Regions from separate parts of the Streptomyces sp. NPDC028928 genome, predicted to be linked through region 3. Evidence: riboswitches for the same ligand, from Rfam matches in the RefSeq annotation. Region 3 holds a riboswitch; each other region holds the start of a gene.

Region 1 (3,763 bases), on a different contig from region 3:
AGAGGGGCCTCGTGGGCCGCGGCGACCTCGTCCAGGGCCGCGAGGACCTTCTGGCCGCGCTCGGAGTCGGCGTGCTTCTGGGCTCCGCCGGCGCGGGCGCTGTCGACGGTCGTACCGGGCCGGTACTTGCCGGTGAGGAAGCCGGAGGCCAGGGCGTAGTACGGGACGGCGGCGAGACCCTCCCGGGCCGCGAGGTCCTGCAGCGGGCCCTCGTAGGTGTCGCGGGAGACCAGGTTGTAGTGGGGCTGGAGGGCGACGTAGCGGGCGAGGCCCTCCCGCTCGGAGAAGTCGAGGGAGGCCTTCAGGCGCTCGGCGCTGATGTTGGAGGCGGCGATGTGCCGGACCTTGCCGGCCCGCACCAGCTCGTCCAGCGCGCCGATGATCTCCTCGACCGGCACCTCGGGCTGGTCGAAGTGGGTGTAGTAGAGGTCGATGTAGTCGGTGTCCAAGCGGCGCAGGGAGGCGTCGGCGGCGGCCTTGATGTTGGCGGCGGACAGCCCCTGGTACTCGGGGTGCCGGCTGACCTTGGTGGCGATCACGACGTCGGAGCGGTTGCCGCGGGCCTTGACCCACTTGCCGATGATCGTCTCGGACTCGCCGCCCTTGTTGCCCTCGATCCAGGCGGAGTAGGCGTCGGCGGTGTCGATGAAGTTGCCGCCGGCCGCCGTGTAGGCGTCCAGGACGGCGAAGGAGGTCTGCTCGTCGGCGGTCCAGCCGAAGACGTTGCCGCCGAGGGAGAGCGGGAAGACCTCGAGGTCGGAAGGGCCGAGTTTACGTAGTGACGTCATACGTCATGTCAACGCCGGCGGGGGATGATCGCATCCCGCCGCCGGCGCCGAGTCAGGGCAAAGGGGTGGCTCAGGGGGTGAGGCCCTTGTCGCGCAGCCATGCCATCGGGTCGATGCCGGTGGCCTGGCCGCCGGGGTGGACCTCCAGGTGCAGGTGCGGGCCGGTGACGTTGCCGGTGGCGCCGACGCGGCCGATGACCTCGCCGGTGGAGACCTTCTGGCCGGCCGTGACGCTGATCGAGGACTGGTGGCAGAACCACAGTTCGGTGCCGTCGTCGAGGGTGAGGATCGTGCGGTAGCCGTAGGCGCCGGCCCAGCCCGCCTCGGTGATCGTGCCGCTGTGGACGGCCTTGATCAGGGTGCCGGTGGGGGCGGCGAAGTCGAGACCGGTGTGGTAGCCGGAGGACCACATCGAGCCGGCCTGGCCGAAGGTCGAGGTGATCGTGTACGAGGAGGTCGGCAGCGTGTACTGCTTGGCCAGCTTGGCCAGCCGCTCCTCCTCGGCCTTCTTCGCGGCGGCGGCCTCCGCCTTCTCCTTGGCCTCGGCGGCCTCGGCGGCGGCCTGCTTCTCGGCCTTGGCGGCGGCGTCGGCGGCCTGCTTCTCGGCGGTGGCGAGCGCGACGGCGGTGGCCTTGCTCTCGGCCTGGCCCTGCTGCTGCTCGGCCTGGGCCATGATCCGGTTGCGCAGGGCCTCGCCCGCGTCGGTGCCGTCCTCACCCTCGGCGGTGGCCACGCCGACGCTGCTCAGCGCGGTGGTGCCGGCCTCGGTGGCCCGGGTGTCGGCGGAGCCGTCGTCGAAGAGGGAGCCCACGGAGGGCAGGTCGGGCAGGGAGATGGAGACCGGCGGCTTGCCGGTGTTGGCGCTGGCCATGCCGCCCGCGCCGACCGCGGCGATGACGCCGACGCCGAGGACGGTGGAGCTGCGCGCGAAGCCGCCGCGCTGCTTGGCGACGCGGTGCCGGCCGCGGACCGGGGCGACGGAGTCCTCGGTGGGGTTCCACTCCTCCCACGGGCCCTCTTCGGCGCGGTAGGCGACGTAGCCGAAGGTCTCGTTGTCGCGCTGTGCCGGTATGAACGGGGCTTCGGGGACAGGCCGGTTGGACGCCACGCGGGCGTGCTCCTTTCCTTCCTCCGCCTACCGGGTTAGCTGACGGGTTCGGAGCAGGAAGGTCTCCTACGCGCGTATACCGGTCGTGGACTCCATGAGTTCACGGCGGTATCCGCGTGATTCACCCCAGAAAGGTGGTTCCCCGGCTCCCTCGCGGGATTCGGCGCGTGCGCACGGAGCCGTCTCTTGTGACGGCTGGGACGACCGCGCTGCGTTATCGAACGTTAATAGACCTGCCAGTCACTTTCCAAGCCGTTCGGCTTGATCATTAAGGTCTTTACCGGCGGATCTATCACCCACTACCCCGCCAAACCGGGCGAGTTGACCAACCTTCGGCAGTGTTCAGGAGTCACTTCCGGTTTTGATGGTGACTCAGATGTTATGCGCACGGCACTCGCTCACTCACCGTCGGTGACATCCCGCAGGGGGCGCCGTACCGCGAGCAGCGCCATGTCGTCGGTCATACCGCCGCCGGAGTGCCGGCGCACCTCCGCGGCGAGCCGGTCGAGCAGCGCGGCCGGGCCGGGGAAGGTGCGCCCGGCGAGCCGCCGTTCGGGGTCGTAGAAGCGGCCGTGGGCGTCCCGGGCCTCGGACAGGCCGTCGGTGTGGAGGAGCAGGGTGGCGCCGACCGGGAAGCGGGCCTCGGTGGCCCGGTCCGGCCACCGGCCCAGCCCCGCCATGCCGAGCGGCAGCGCGGGCTCGCCCGGCGTCAGGGTGCGCAGGGTGCCGTCGGCGTGCAGCAGCAGCGGCGGCGGGTGGCCGCGGTTGACGATCCGTACGACGCCCTCGCCGTGCGGGAGTTCGGCGAGGACCGCGGTGGTGAACCCCTCGAAGGCGTCGATCCCGTCGCGCCGGGTGCCCTCACGGGCCAGCGCCCGCTCCAGCCGTTCGGCCACCTCCTCCAGCGCGGCCTCCTGCTCGGCCGCCTCCCGGAACGCGCCGATCACCACGGCGACGGCGGCGACCGCGCCCATGCCCTTGCCGCGCACGTCCCCAACGACCAGCCGGACGCCGTACGGCGTGTCCTGCACCGCGTACAGATCGCCGCCGATGAACGCGTCCTGCCGTGCCGCCTCGTAGCGGGCGGCGATCTCGAAGCCGCCGATCCGGGCGTCCGGCTCCGGCAGGACGGCCCGCTGGGCGGCCTCGGCGATCTCCCGGGCGGAGGCGAGCCGCCGGTCGCCGCGGCGGACGACCCGGTTGATGGCGACGGCCAGCAGGGCGACGGTGGCCACGGTGACCACGTCGGTGAGCGTGCCCACGGCCGGGTGGACCCCGGCGTCGGTGTGCACGGCGTAGGCGGCGGCGAGGGAGGCGAGGCCGGTGAGGACGGTGGTGCGCAGCGCGGAGAGGGGCGCGGCGACCAGTGGGGCGGCGGTGAAGAACGGTACGGCGGTGAACTGCTGCGGGGTGAGCAGGCCGTACCCGATCCCGCAGGCGATCAGGAGCGCGGGCAGGGCGCGGGCCTGCGCACGCGGGCTCGGCCGGCGCCGGGCGCGCACCGGCGGGGGCCCGCCGCCGAGGCCCGGGTCGGGCACGGGGGCACCGGGGAGCCGGCCGCCCGCCCTGGCGTACGGGCTCTCCTCCACCTTTCCAGGGCGCACCGCGTGTCTCCCACATGTCCGACGTGTCTCCAGGTTTCCGGGCCCCGGAGCGGGCGGCGACCGGTGTGGACCGAAAGGGGTGTGCGAGTGGTCCCGCGGATGACGTACACTGGAGTCACAACGACGCGGGGTGGAGCAGCTCGGTAGCTCGCTGGGCTCATAACCCAGAGGTCGCAGGTTCAAATCCTGTCCCCGCTACTGAAGGCTCAGGGCCCGGAATCCCAAGGATTCCGGGCCCTGAGTGTTTCCGGCCCGGGCCGGGC
Region 2 (3,763 bases), on a different contig from region 3:
AGGGTGAATTCGGGCAGCAGAAAGCCCCCCACTCCGAATAACTCTTCTTTGTATACGGCGCCCGTGTTAATGCCGCGGGCCCGAGATGTTTACGGCGTGTTGCGAAGTCCTCACACGCTCCCCGGCCGCGGAAAAGCGCAGCCGGTGCGCCCCCGTCGCGCGCTCGGCGTGCAGCGTGGTGAGCGCCCGCGCGCGCTCGGCGTCCCCGCGCGCCACCGCGTCCACGATCGCGCCGTGGTCCGTCCAGGACTCCACGGGGCTGACCGGCACCTCCACCGTGTACATCCAGGCGATCTTGTGCCGCAGCTGGGTGAGCATGGAGGTCAGCGAGGGGCTGCCGGAGGCCTGGGCGAGCGTCTCGTGGAACCAGCCGCCCAGCGACCGGAGATCCTCGCTGCTGCCCCTCCTGGCCCGCTCCTGGCCCAGCCGGACCAGCCCGCGCAGCACCTTGAGATGGGCCTCGGTGCGCCGCTGGGCGGCCCGGGCGGCGCCCAGCGGCTCCAGCAGCATCCGCATCTCCAGCAGGTCGGCGGCCTCCTGCTCGGTCGGCTCGGCCACGCACGCGCCCGCGTGCCGGCGTGTCACCACGAAGCCCTCTGCCTCCAGGGTGCGCAGGGCCTCGCGCACGGGGACGCGTGAGACGCCGTACCGGCGGGCCAGGACTTCCTCGGTGAGGCGGCTGCCGCGCTCGTAGACACCGGCGACGATGTCGTCCCGGATCGCCGTGCACACCGAGTGCGCCGGAATACGCATGACCGACCTCCGCCTTAATCCCCGTGAAACGCCGACGATGGACGCGTGTTCCGTGACTCTATTCCAATGAGCCGCAATTTCCGACGGCAGGCGGTAATCCATGGATATTTTTTGGTCAGCACATCCGGCGGACGCTGCGAAAAACGGCGAAAGCCCCGGCTCGGTGAGCCGGGGCTTCGGACAGCCGTGCGGTGGGCGTCAGATGTTCACGCCGTGCTTGCGGAGGTAGGCGACCGGGTCGACGTCCGAGCCGTACTCGGGGGTCGTGCGCGCCTCGAAGTGCAGGTGCGGGCCGGTGACGTTGCCGGTGGCGCCGGACAGGGCGATCTGCTGGCCGGGGACGACCTTCTGGCCCACCGTGACGCCGATGGACGACAGGTGCCCGTACTGGGTGTACATGCCGTCGGCCATCCGGATCACGATCTGGTTGCCGTACGCGCCGCCCCAGCCCGTGGAGACGACCGTGCCCGAGCCCACCGCGTGCACGGCCGTACCGCTGGCCGCGTGGAAGTCGATGCCGGTGTGCGAGCCGGAGGACCACAGGGAGCTGCTGGCCCGGTAGGCGGTGGAGACGTACGAGTGCGCGATCGGGGCGACGAAGGTGTTCAGCCGCTTGCGCTCCGCCTCGCGGGCGGCACGTGCCTTGGCCGCCCGGATCTCCTGGGCCCGCTTGGCGGCGGCCTTCGCCGCGGCTTCCTCGGCCGCCTTCTGCTCGGCGGCCTGCTGCTGGGCGGCGGCCTGCGCGTCGATCTGCTCGGGGACGTCCTCGGTCACGGTGAGGACGGGGACGAGGCCGGTCTGCTCCGTGGAGTTCTCGGCGGCGAGCGCCGGGGAGGCGGCGAGGGTGCCGATCACGCCGGTGGTGGTGAGGGCCGCGACGCCGGCCGCCTGGGCCGTGGTCCGCTTGACCCGGCCGGGCTTGCGGTGCTTCCCGGTGGCGCACATGAACGCCATGTAGTGGCTGGTCCTTTCCTTCCCTCTCGCCTACCGGGTTAGCTGACGGGTTCGGAGCAGGAAGGTCTCCTACGGACCCCCTCGCAGCCGCGCGGGCGCCCGATTCACCCCAGGGACGGTGGGTCCCCGGCTCCCCTGGCTCGCGCCGTACGGGGACTCGGCGATGACTGTCCGGTGCCGCGGGTGCGGCGCACTGCCTGACGAACAGCCCGGACGACGCTACGGCGGCCCGCTTTCAATCCTCAAACGGATCCGGGCTTTTGTAGCGCATCCCACAGGGCAGACAGGCAACCTCCGCCCCAAAACGGGCATCTGAGGGACACCGTGGAAGAGCGAGGGACCAGCAGGGGCCCTGACGACCCGTAGGTCAGCAGGGCCCCACGCGCGCGTGCCGCTGTGCGGCTACTCCGCGGCGACGACGCTGACTTCGCCGATGCCGAGCGCCTCGACCGGTGCCTTGATCTGGGCGGCGTCGCCGACGAGGACGGTCACCAGGCGGTCCACCGGGAAGGCGTTCACGACGGCCGCGGTGGCCTCCACCGTGCCCGTGGCGGCCAGCTGCTGGTACAGCGTCGCCTGGAAGTCGTCGGGCAGGTGCTGCTCGACCTGGTCGGCCAGCGTGCTCGCGACGGCCGCCGCGGTCTCGTACTTCAGCGGCGCCACGCCGACGAGGTTCTGCACGGCGACGTCCCGCTCGGCGTCGGTCAGGCCCTCCGCCGCGACGGTCCGCAGCACCTTCCACAGGTCGTCCAGCGCCGGACCGGTGTTCGGCGTGTCCACGGAGCCGCTGATGGCGAGCATCGCCGCGCCCGTGCCCTCCGGCGCGGACCGCAGGACCTGCCCGAAGGCGCGCACGCCGTAGGTGTAGCCCTTCTCCTCGCGCAGGACGCGGTCCAGCCGGGAGGTGAGGGTGCCGCCGAGGCAGTACGTGCCGAGCACCTGGGCGGGCCACACCCGGTCGTGCCGGTCGGGGCCGATCCGGCCGATGAGCAGCTGCGTCTGGACGGCGCCGGGCCGGTCCACGATGACCACGCGCCCGGTGTCGTCGGCGGTCACCGGCGGCACCGGCCGCGGCTCGCCGGGGGTGCCGGTCCAGGCGCCCAGGGTGTCGCCGAGCAGCGCGTCCAGGTCGGCGCCGGTCAGGTCGCCGACGACGACCACGGTGGCCGTGGCGGGCCGCACATGGCGGTCGTAGAAGGCGCGCACGGCCGCCGCGTCGATCTTCTCGACCGTCTCCTCGGTGCCCTGGCGCGGCCGGGACATGCGCGAGGTGGCCGGGAAGAGCTCCTTGGAGAGTTCCTTGGCGGCCCGGCGGGAGGGGTTGGCCAGCTCGTGCGGGATCTCGTCCAGGCGGTTGCGGACCAGCCGCTCGACCTCGCTCGTGGCGAAGGCGGGCGCGCGCAGGGCGTCGGCGAGCAGGCCGAGGCCCTTGGCCAGGCGGGAGGCGGGGACCTCCAGGCTGAGCCGGACGCCGGGGTGGTCGGCGTGCGCGTCCAGGGTGGCGCCCGCACGCTCCAGCTCGGCCGCGAACTCCTCGGCGGAGTGCTTGTCGGTGCCCTCCGAGAAGGCCCGCGCCATGATCGTGGCGACGCCGTCCAGGCCGGCCGGCTCGGCGTCCAGGGGCGCGTCCAGCAGCACCTCGACGGCGACGACCTGCTGGCCGGGGCGGTGGCAGCGCAGCACGGTCAGGCCGTTGTCGAGGGTGCCGCGCTCGGGCGCCGGGAACGCCCACGGCCTGGCCTCGCCGGGCTGCGGCTGGGGGTGGAAGTCCATGGTGGCGAGCTGGGTCACTTGGCCGTCTCCTCGTTCTCGGTCTCGTAGCGGCCCGCCTCCACGGTCGCTTCCTGCTCCGGGTCCTCGGGGACCTCGGCGTCCGGGGCGGCCTCCGGGGACTTGGGCTCGTAGACCAGGACCGCGCGGTTGTCGGGCCGCAGGCGGGCCTTGGCGACCTCCTGGACCTCCTCCGGGGTCACCTCCAGAACGCGCTTGACGGCGGTCAGGGCGAGCTGCGGGTCGCCGAACAGGACGGCGTAGCGGCACAGTTCGTCGGCGCGGC
Region 3 (3,763 bases):
TCGCGCAGGTCGGTGCCCGGGGTCTTGCCGGACTCGTGGGAGTCGGAGGCGATGTCCAGGACGTCGTCGGCGAGCTGGAAGGCGACCCCGAGCCGTTCGCCGTACTGGGTGAGCACGTCGACGACCCGCTCGCCGGCGCCGGACATCATCGCGCCGAACCGGCACGAAACCGCCACCAGGGAGCCCGTCTTGCCGCCGAGCACGTCCAGGTAGTGCTCGATCGGGTCGCGCCCGTCCGAGGGGCCCGCGGTCTCCAGGATCTGGCCGGTGACGAGCCGTTCGAACGCCAGGGCCTGCACCCGGACCGCCTCGGGGCCGAGGTCGGCGAGGATCTGGGAGGCGCGGGCGAAGAGGAAGTCGCCGGTGAGGACCGCGACGGAGTTGCCCCAGCGGGCGTTGGCGCTGTCCACGCCGCGCCGTACGGCCGCCTCGTCCATGACGTCGTCGTGGTACAGCGTGGCCAGGTGGGTCAGCTCCACGACCACGGCCGACGGCACGACGCCCGGCGCGTAGGGGTCGCCGAACTGGGCGGCGAGCATCACGAGGAGTGGCCGGAAACGCTTCCCGCCGGCCCGCACGAGGTGCTGCGCGGCCTCCGTGATGAACGGGACCTCGCTCTTGGTGGCTTCGAGCAAGCCTTCCTCGACAGCCGTCAATCCGGCCTGGACATCGGCTTCCAGAGCCTGGTCCCGCACGCTCAGCCCGAACGGCCCGACGACGGTCACGAGGGGTCTCCTGTCTGCTGGTGTCTGCTGGCGATTACACGGTTTGTCGATAGGTCGCTGCCATCACTCAAGTCAGCGTATCCGGTCCTGTTTCGATCACCGATAGCGCCCACCGGTCCAGCCCGGGCGGTACCGGTTCATGATCAACATGGATTTGATCACACAGTAAGAACGGACATTTATTGACTTAACAGCAATACGGGCACTGTGTCGCAACCTCTCCACACCCTCTCCTCTGTCACCTTAGGCGCGAATCCCCCTATTCCCCCATGCCCGATTTGAAGCGATTTGCTATTTCGTGAATTGGGTCACGCGCCCCGTATACCCGGCCCACCCCCCGCAACCCCCTCGACCCCTTGCCGCGCAAGCGAGTTGAGGGTTGGCAATCGCAAAGGATCAAGCACCCCATACGGCGTCGATCAAGGTCAAATCGCACGTTCTATGAATCCGGTACTTGTTCCCGACATGTGCTCTCGCATACGTTCCGGGCCGTCGGGCGGACGCCGAATCCTGCCGCCGCCCGCATAACCCATCGACGAACTCATTCGTACGGCAGGAGCGGGGGACCCCAGGAAAGCCGCCGGGCCGGTCGGCACACGCCGCACCGGTACGGCTAGGGGTGAAGCCGTGCCTCTTCGGGGCGCGGCCGGGCACCTCCCCGCCCGAACCCGACAGCTCACCTCGCAGGCGCCGGAGAGGAACGTCCCCATGTCCGCTGCCGTTCAGCACCGCCGTACCCGGAACAGCCGCCTCGTCCGCGCCCTCGTCGCCGCCGGCACCGGCGTCGCCGTGCTCGCCCTGCCGCTCATCGGCGCGACCAGCGCCTCCGCGGCCACCGACACCACCACGGCGGCCACCACCACCGCCGGATACCCGAACAACCTGGACGGCTGGATCCGCGAGTCGCTCGCGATCATGGCCGAGAAGGGCATCCCGGGCACCTACAACGGCATCTACCGCAACATCATCCGCGAGTCCTCGGGCAACCCGAACGCCATCAACCTGTGGGACTCCAACGCCGCCAAGGGCATCCCGTCCAAGGGCCTGCTCCAGGTCATCGACCCCACGTTCAACGCGTACCACGTCGCCGGAACCTCGTTCAACATCTACGACCCGGTCGCGAACATCACCGCCGCCTGCAACTACGCGGCCGCGCGGTACGGGTCGATCGACAACGTGTTCGGCGCGTACTGACCTGCTCCGGCCGACCGGTCATCACGGCCGGTCGGTCATCACAGCCGGTCGGCCGGGAAGAGTCCTTCGAGGACGACGGCGATGCCGTCGTCCTCGTTCGACAAGGTGATCTCGTCGGCCACCGCCTTCAGTTCGGGGTGCGCGTTGGCCATGGCGACACCGCGCCCGGCCCAGTCGAACATCGGGATGTCGTTGGGCATGTCGCCGAAGGCGAGGGCCCGGTCGGCATCCACCCCGAGCCGCTCGGCGGCCAGCGCCAGCCCGGTCGCCTTCGTCACCCCCCTCGGCTGCAGCTCCACGGTCCCCGGCCCCGACATGGTGACCGTCGCCAGCGAGCCCACCGCCGAGCGGGCCACGGCCGCCAACTCGTCGTCCGACAGGGAGGCGTGCCGCAGCAGCACCTTGCTGATGGGCTCGCACCACAGGTCGTCCCGCCGGCCGACGCGCACCGCGGGCAGCGTCGGATGGGGCATCCGGTACCCGGGCTCGATCAGCGTGAGCCCGTCCACGCCGTCCTGGTCGACCGCCGCGTAGACCTGCCCCACCTCCGCCTCGATCTTGCCGAGCGCGGTCTCGGCCAGCTCCCGGTCCAGCCGGACCGACCACAGCAGACGGCCGGTCCCGGCGTCGTAGACCTGCGCCCCCTGCCCGCACACCGCGAGCCCCGTGCAGCCGAGGTCCGCCAGCAGCGGCCGGACCCGTGGCGCCGGGCGGCCCGTCACCACCAGATGCCGGGCGCCGGCCCGCACCACCCGCGCGAGCGCGGCGAGCGACCGGTCGGAGACGGTGTCGTCGCCGCGCAGCAGCGTTCCGTCCAGGTCAGTGGCGATCAGTGCATATGCCGGGGAGGGTGCCATGATCAGAGAATACGGACACCGCGCCCCGCCGACTCACCTGTCATTACACGCACTTACGTGCTGTACGGCCCCAAGTTGCGCCCACGGACGCCCCGATGAGAGTGCCGCCGTGGGCCCCGGACTCAACTGTGGGCGGCGGCCAGGTGCTTCGCCAGGCGCGGGGAGGCGAACTCCGTACCGCAGACGAAGCGCATCACCGGCCCGTACGACGACGCCGCCGGCAGGCCGGTGAAGTACAGACCGGGCACGGAGGAGACGTAACCGGGGCCGAGCCGGGGGGTGCCGCGGCTCACCGCGAGCCGGGTGCGCAGCTCGTGGCCGAGGAAGTCCATCGCCGCGATGTCGACGCGGTAGCCGGTGGCGGCGATGACGTGGTCAGCGGTGAGCTGCTCGGTACGGCCGCCGTGGGTGCGGACGGTGAGCACCGGGCTGCCGCCGCGGGCCTCGGCGCTGACCACCCGTTCGACCTCCTGCACCCGCACCCCGCTCTCGAAGCGCTCGCGCAGCCACCAGGCGCCGAGCGGGCCGAGGACCCGGCGGACCAGATAGTGACGGGCGGGCTCCGGCAGGAACCGGTACGGGTGCGGGTAGTAGCTGAGTGCCCACAGCGACCAGGCGCGGCCGAACGGGGACTGGGGGCGGAACCTCGGCTGGTCCCAGGGCGCGGCACCGAAGGCGACCCGGCCGCGTCCGCGCGCGACCACGCGCACGTGTGCGCCCGCCTCCGCCGCGAGCGCCGCCGTCTCCAGCGCGGACTGGCCGGCGCCTATGACGATCAGCTCCTTGCCGGCGAACCGGCCGAGGTCGTGGTGCTGGGCGCTGTGCGAGACCGGGCCGGTCGGGGCGGGGCCGTCGGCCGCCGCTCCCGCCAGCTCGGCCGGCAGGTGGGCCAGCCCGGACAGGCCGGTGGCGACGACGACCGCGCGCGCGGTGAACAGCTCTCCGGAGTCCAGCTTGAGTTCGAAGCCGCCGCGGCCGTCACGGTCG
Region 4 (3,763 bases), on a different contig from region 3:
GACCTGCCCGGCACGCAGCGCCACGCGCGTGTGTCCCTCGGGCGACAGGTGCAGCCGGTCGCTGTCCCAGGCCCTGCGGTCCTGCACGGACTTCAGGGACCACAGGTCGAGGACGGGGCAGCCGTACCGGTCGGCGATGGCCCGGACGTGTCCGTTGTAGGTGGCGATCTTGCCGCGCAGATGCTTGAGCACCGGGACGCCCCGGGTGTCGAAGCCGGTCGTCACCATCACCGTGCCGGCGGCCTCGGTCAGCCGGGCCACGGCCCGTTCGAAGCGCTCGGCCACCTCGTCCGGGTCGGTGCCGGGACGGATGATGTCGTTGCCGCCCGCGCAGAAGGAGACCAGGTCCGGAGCGAGTTCGACGGCCTTGGGGAGCTGGTCGGCCACGATCTGGTCCAGCAGCTTCCCGCGCACGGCGAGGTTGGTGTACTGGAAGTCGCCCTCGGGGCGCCGGTCGGCGAGCAGCACCGCGAAGCGGTCGGCCCAGCCTACGAACGCCCCGTCGGGCCCGGGGTCGCCGACGCCCTCGGTGAAGCTGTCCCCCACCGCCACGTACGACCCGATCACTGATGTGTTGTCATTCTTCGAATCGTCTGCCACGTCGGACCATGATTCACCTTCCGATGTGACTTACGCGACCGTAGGCAGGGGTTGACGAACGGTGAGATGAGACACCCTTAAATAATTTGCCAAGCCAGGAATAGGCAGGGCGGGCGTCAGCCGACGGCGACTCCGTGTGCGCGGAGGTAGGCGACCGGGTCCACGTCCGAGCCGTAGTCGGGCGTGGTGCGGATCTCGAAGTGCAGGTGCGGTCCGGTCACGTTGCCGGTGGCGCCGGACAGGCCGACCTGCTGGCCCGCGGTCACGCTCTGGCCGGCCGAGACGGAGAGCTGCGAGAGGTGGGCGTACTGGGCGTAGTGGCCGTCCTCGAGCTTGAGGACGACCTGGTTGCCGTACGCGCCGCCCCAGCCGGCGGAGACGACCGTGCCCGCGGCGACGGCCTTGAGGGAGGTGCCGGTCGGGACGACGAAGTCGACACCGGTGTGGTAGCCGCTGGACCACATGCTGCCGGCGACGTGGTAGCCGGTGCCGATGGTGGCGCCGGCCACCGGCAGCGTGTAGCCGGCGGAGGCGGTCTGCGCGGAGCCGGACCCGGAGGACTGGGAGGACTCGGAAGACTGGGAGGTCTGCGAAGTCTGCGAGGTCGGCGAGGTCCGGGCGGGCTCGGGGGCGGCGGACCCGGTGCGGGCCGGCGCGGCCTTCGCGCCGAGGCTGAGCTTCAGGCCCGGGTGGATGAGCGCCGGGTCGGCGCCGATGGCCTGCCGGTTGTCGTCGTAGAGCCGCTGCCAGCCGCCGCTGACCCGCTGCTCCTCGGCGATCTCGGAGAGGCAGTCGCCGCTGCGCACGGTGTAGGTGCGCACGCCCGCGTCCTGCTTGGCGGCGGTCTGCTGCGCGGTGTTCGGAAGGGACTGCACGGCCGTTCCGGAAACGGGCTGCGCGAGGGTCGCGGCGTGCGCTCCGGTGGTCCCGATGAGCGGGAGGGCCAGGGCGGCTCCGCCGGTTCCGGCGACGGCGAGGGAGCGGGAAAAACGCGGGGTCTTGGGACGTCGGTGCTTACCCTTGGCAGGCATGGCGCAATTCCTCTCCGGCGCCTGCGAGGTCAGCTGTCGGGTTCGGGCTGGAGCTGCCCGGCCGTGCGTGACACGGCTGCACCCCTAGCCTGTCGCGGAGACCGGGACAGGCAGTCTTACCTGGTGGGTCCCCCGCTCCTGCCGACGCGGGTCATGTGTGGGGAGTCCGGGCGGCGGCAGGATTCGGCGTTCCGTCCGGATTGGTTCGGAACGTAAGCGAGCAGGACACGGCGAAACAAGCAGCCGTTTCCCGTTGTTCCTCTCGCGGCTGATCGAATGCGGGAATTCGTGGTCACTCAGCGTGAATTCCCGCGCCCGGCTCCTTTCAATTCCCCTTTTCAAGCCCAGCATTACGTGGACATGACGCGCGACGCACGGTCACGGATATGACGCTCCTCACGCCGCACTCCTCCAGGGGCCCTCATTCCGCAGCGAGTTGGAAGGAAGGCGTCAATTCGGACAGAAAGCTCAGATGCGGCGCAGCCGGAGAACCGTCGCATCCAGGTCGCCCTTCAGCCCTGTGCGCATTCCGTGGTGCAGCAGGACGGCGCCTCGATGAACTTCACCCGTTTCGCGGCATTCGTACGATGCTGTCGGGTCGAGCCCGCGCAGCCGCACCGCCGGCACCGGCTCGCCATGGCGCTGCGCCTGCAGCCAGGCGAGGACGACGGTCTCCTCGCCCCGGAGGTACTGGACGGCGCTCAGACCGCCCGCCGGTGGCCGCAGCCGGTACAGCTCGCCGTGCTGCACGACCGGGCGGATCTCCTTGTACAGCTCCACCCAGCGCCGGGCCTCGGCCAGCTCCTCCGCGCTCCACTCCGTCAGGTCGCCGCCGACCCCGAGCACGCCGGCCATGGCGCTGACGAACCGGAAGCGCAGTGAGCTGACCCGGCCGTTGAGCTGGGCGTTGGGGCTGTCGGTGACCCAGGCCGCCATCACGCGCGCGGGATGGATCTGGGTGAAGCCGTGCTGGATGGCGAGCCGGTCCAGCGGGTCGGTGTTGTCGGAGGTCCACACCTGGTCGGTGCGGCTGAGCACCCCGAGGTCGATCCGGCCGCCGCCGCCCGAGCAGGACTCGAAGGCGACCTGGGGGTGAGCCGCGCGCAGCCGGTCCAGCAGGGCGTAGAGGGCGCGGACGTGGTCCACCCACAGCCGCTGCGGGTACGGCTCCCCGGGCCAGCCGGCGTCGGTGAAGCAGCGGTTGAAGTCCCACTTCACATAGTCGATCGGGGCGCTGGAGAGCAGGGCGTCCAGCTGCTCCCAGAGGTACTCCTGGACGTCCTCGCGCGCGAGGTTGAGCACGAGCTGATTGCGCAGTTCCGTCCGCTTCCGTCCCGGTTGGTACTGCACCCAGTCGGGGTGGGCGCGGTACAGGTCGCTGTCCGGGTTGACCATCTCGGGCTCCACCCAGATGCCGAACTGCATGCCCAGGCCGTGCACCTGGTCGGCGAGGGGCCCCAGGCCGTGCGGGAAGCGGTCGGGGTTGGGCGTCCAGTCGCCGAGGCCGGCGCGGTCGCTGGTGCGGGCCCCGAACCAGCCGTCGTCCACCACGAACAGCTCGACCCCGATCCCGGCGGCCCGGCGGGCGAGGGCGAGCTGCTGCTCCTCGGAGATGTCGAAGAACGTGGCCTCCCAGGAGTTGAACAGCACGGGCCGGTCCCGCTCGGCCTCCGGGATGACGTACGCGCGCTGGTAGGCGTGCCAGGCGCGGCTCGCGCCGCCGAAACCGCCGTCGCTCCACAGGCCCGCGAAGACCGGGGTGGTGTATGACTCCCCGGGCGCGAGGAGCAGCAGGCCCGAGTCGTCGTAGCCGGCGCCGCCGGTGATCTGCACGCGCGCGTCCGGGAGTTGGGCGACGGTGATGCGCCAGGAGCCGGACCAGCCGAGGGCACAGCCGTAGACCTCGCCGCGCTCCTCGGTGGCGTCGGTGTCCAGGGCGACCCAGGGCAGGTGCTGGTGGCCGGTGTGGCCGCGGCGGCTGCCGATGACCTTCTCGCCGTAGGTGAGGGGCGCTGCGGTGAGCCGTGACTCGGCGGCCCAGCGGCCGTGCAGCTGGGAGAGCCGCCAGCCCTCGCGGTCGGGCAGGGTCCAGGTGGCCGCGTCGGCCCGCAGCAGCTCGACGCGCCCGTGGC

The links. A riboswitch is a leader RNA that binds a small molecule or an ion and turns the genes downstream of it on or off. The one in region 3 is predicted to bind cyclic di-AMP.
Region 1: another riboswitch for cyclic di-AMP. It lies ahead of ACZ4U1_RS19860 (M23 family metallopeptidase); the one in region 3 lies ahead of ACZ4U1_RS34925 (transglycosylase SLT domain-containing protein).
Region 2: another riboswitch for cyclic di-AMP. It lies ahead of ACZ4U1_RS33655 (M23 family metallopeptidase); the one in region 3 lies ahead of ACZ4U1_RS34925 (transglycosylase SLT domain-containing protein).
Region 4: another riboswitch for cyclic di-AMP. It lies ahead of ACZ4U1_RS39715 (M23 family metallopeptidase); the one in region 3 lies ahead of ACZ4U1_RS34925 (transglycosylase SLT domain-containing protein).

The regions. Positions count from the first base shown of each region.
Region 1 is NZ_JBVHVI010000008.1:22,433-26,195, forward strand. It holds gene ACZ4U1_RS19855 (aldo/keto reductase) at 1-788, opposite strand, end outside; gene ACZ4U1_RS19860 (M23 family metallopeptidase) at 859-1,896, opposite strand; cyclic di-AMP (ydaO/yuaA leader) riboswitch at 1,906-2,072, opposite strand; gene ACZ4U1_RS19865 (PP2C family protein-serine/threonine phosphatase) at 2,295-3,500, opposite strand; tRNA gene ACZ4U1_RS19870 (tRNA-Met) at 3,625-3,698, shown strand.
Region 2 is NZ_JBVHVI010000017.1:34,284-38,046, forward strand. It holds gene ACZ4U1_RS33650 (GntR family transcriptional regulator) at 67-753, opposite strand; gene ACZ4U1_RS33655 (M23 family metallopeptidase) at 952-1,707, opposite strand; cyclic di-AMP (ydaO/yuaA leader) riboswitch at 1,720-1,880, opposite strand; gene ACZ4U1_RS33660 (M16 family metallopeptidase) at 2,110-3,498, opposite strand; gene ACZ4U1_RS33665 (M16 family metallopeptidase) at 3,495-3,763, opposite strand, start outside.
Region 3 is NZ_JBVHVI010000018.1:144,960-148,722, reverse strand. It holds gene ACZ4U1_RS34930 (polyprenyl synthetase family protein) at 1-725, opposite strand, end outside; cyclic di-AMP (ydaO/yuaA leader) riboswitch at 1,249-1,430, shown strand; gene ACZ4U1_RS34925 (transglycosylase SLT domain-containing protein) at 1,434-1,919, shown strand; gene ACZ4U1_RS34920 (HAD family hydrolase) at 1,958-2,776, opposite strand; gene ACZ4U1_RS34915 (FAD-dependent oxidoreductase) at 2,899-3,763, opposite strand, start outside.
Region 4 is NZ_JBVHVI010000028.1:3,583-7,345, reverse strand. It holds gene ACZ4U1_RS39720 (SGNH/GDSL hydrolase family protein) at 1-567, opposite strand, end outside; gene ACZ4U1_RS39715 (M23 family metallopeptidase) at 717-1,631, opposite strand; cyclic di-AMP (ydaO/yuaA leader) riboswitch at 1,637-1,830, opposite strand; gene ACZ4U1_RS39710 (alpha-galactosidase) at 2,100-3,763, opposite strand, start outside.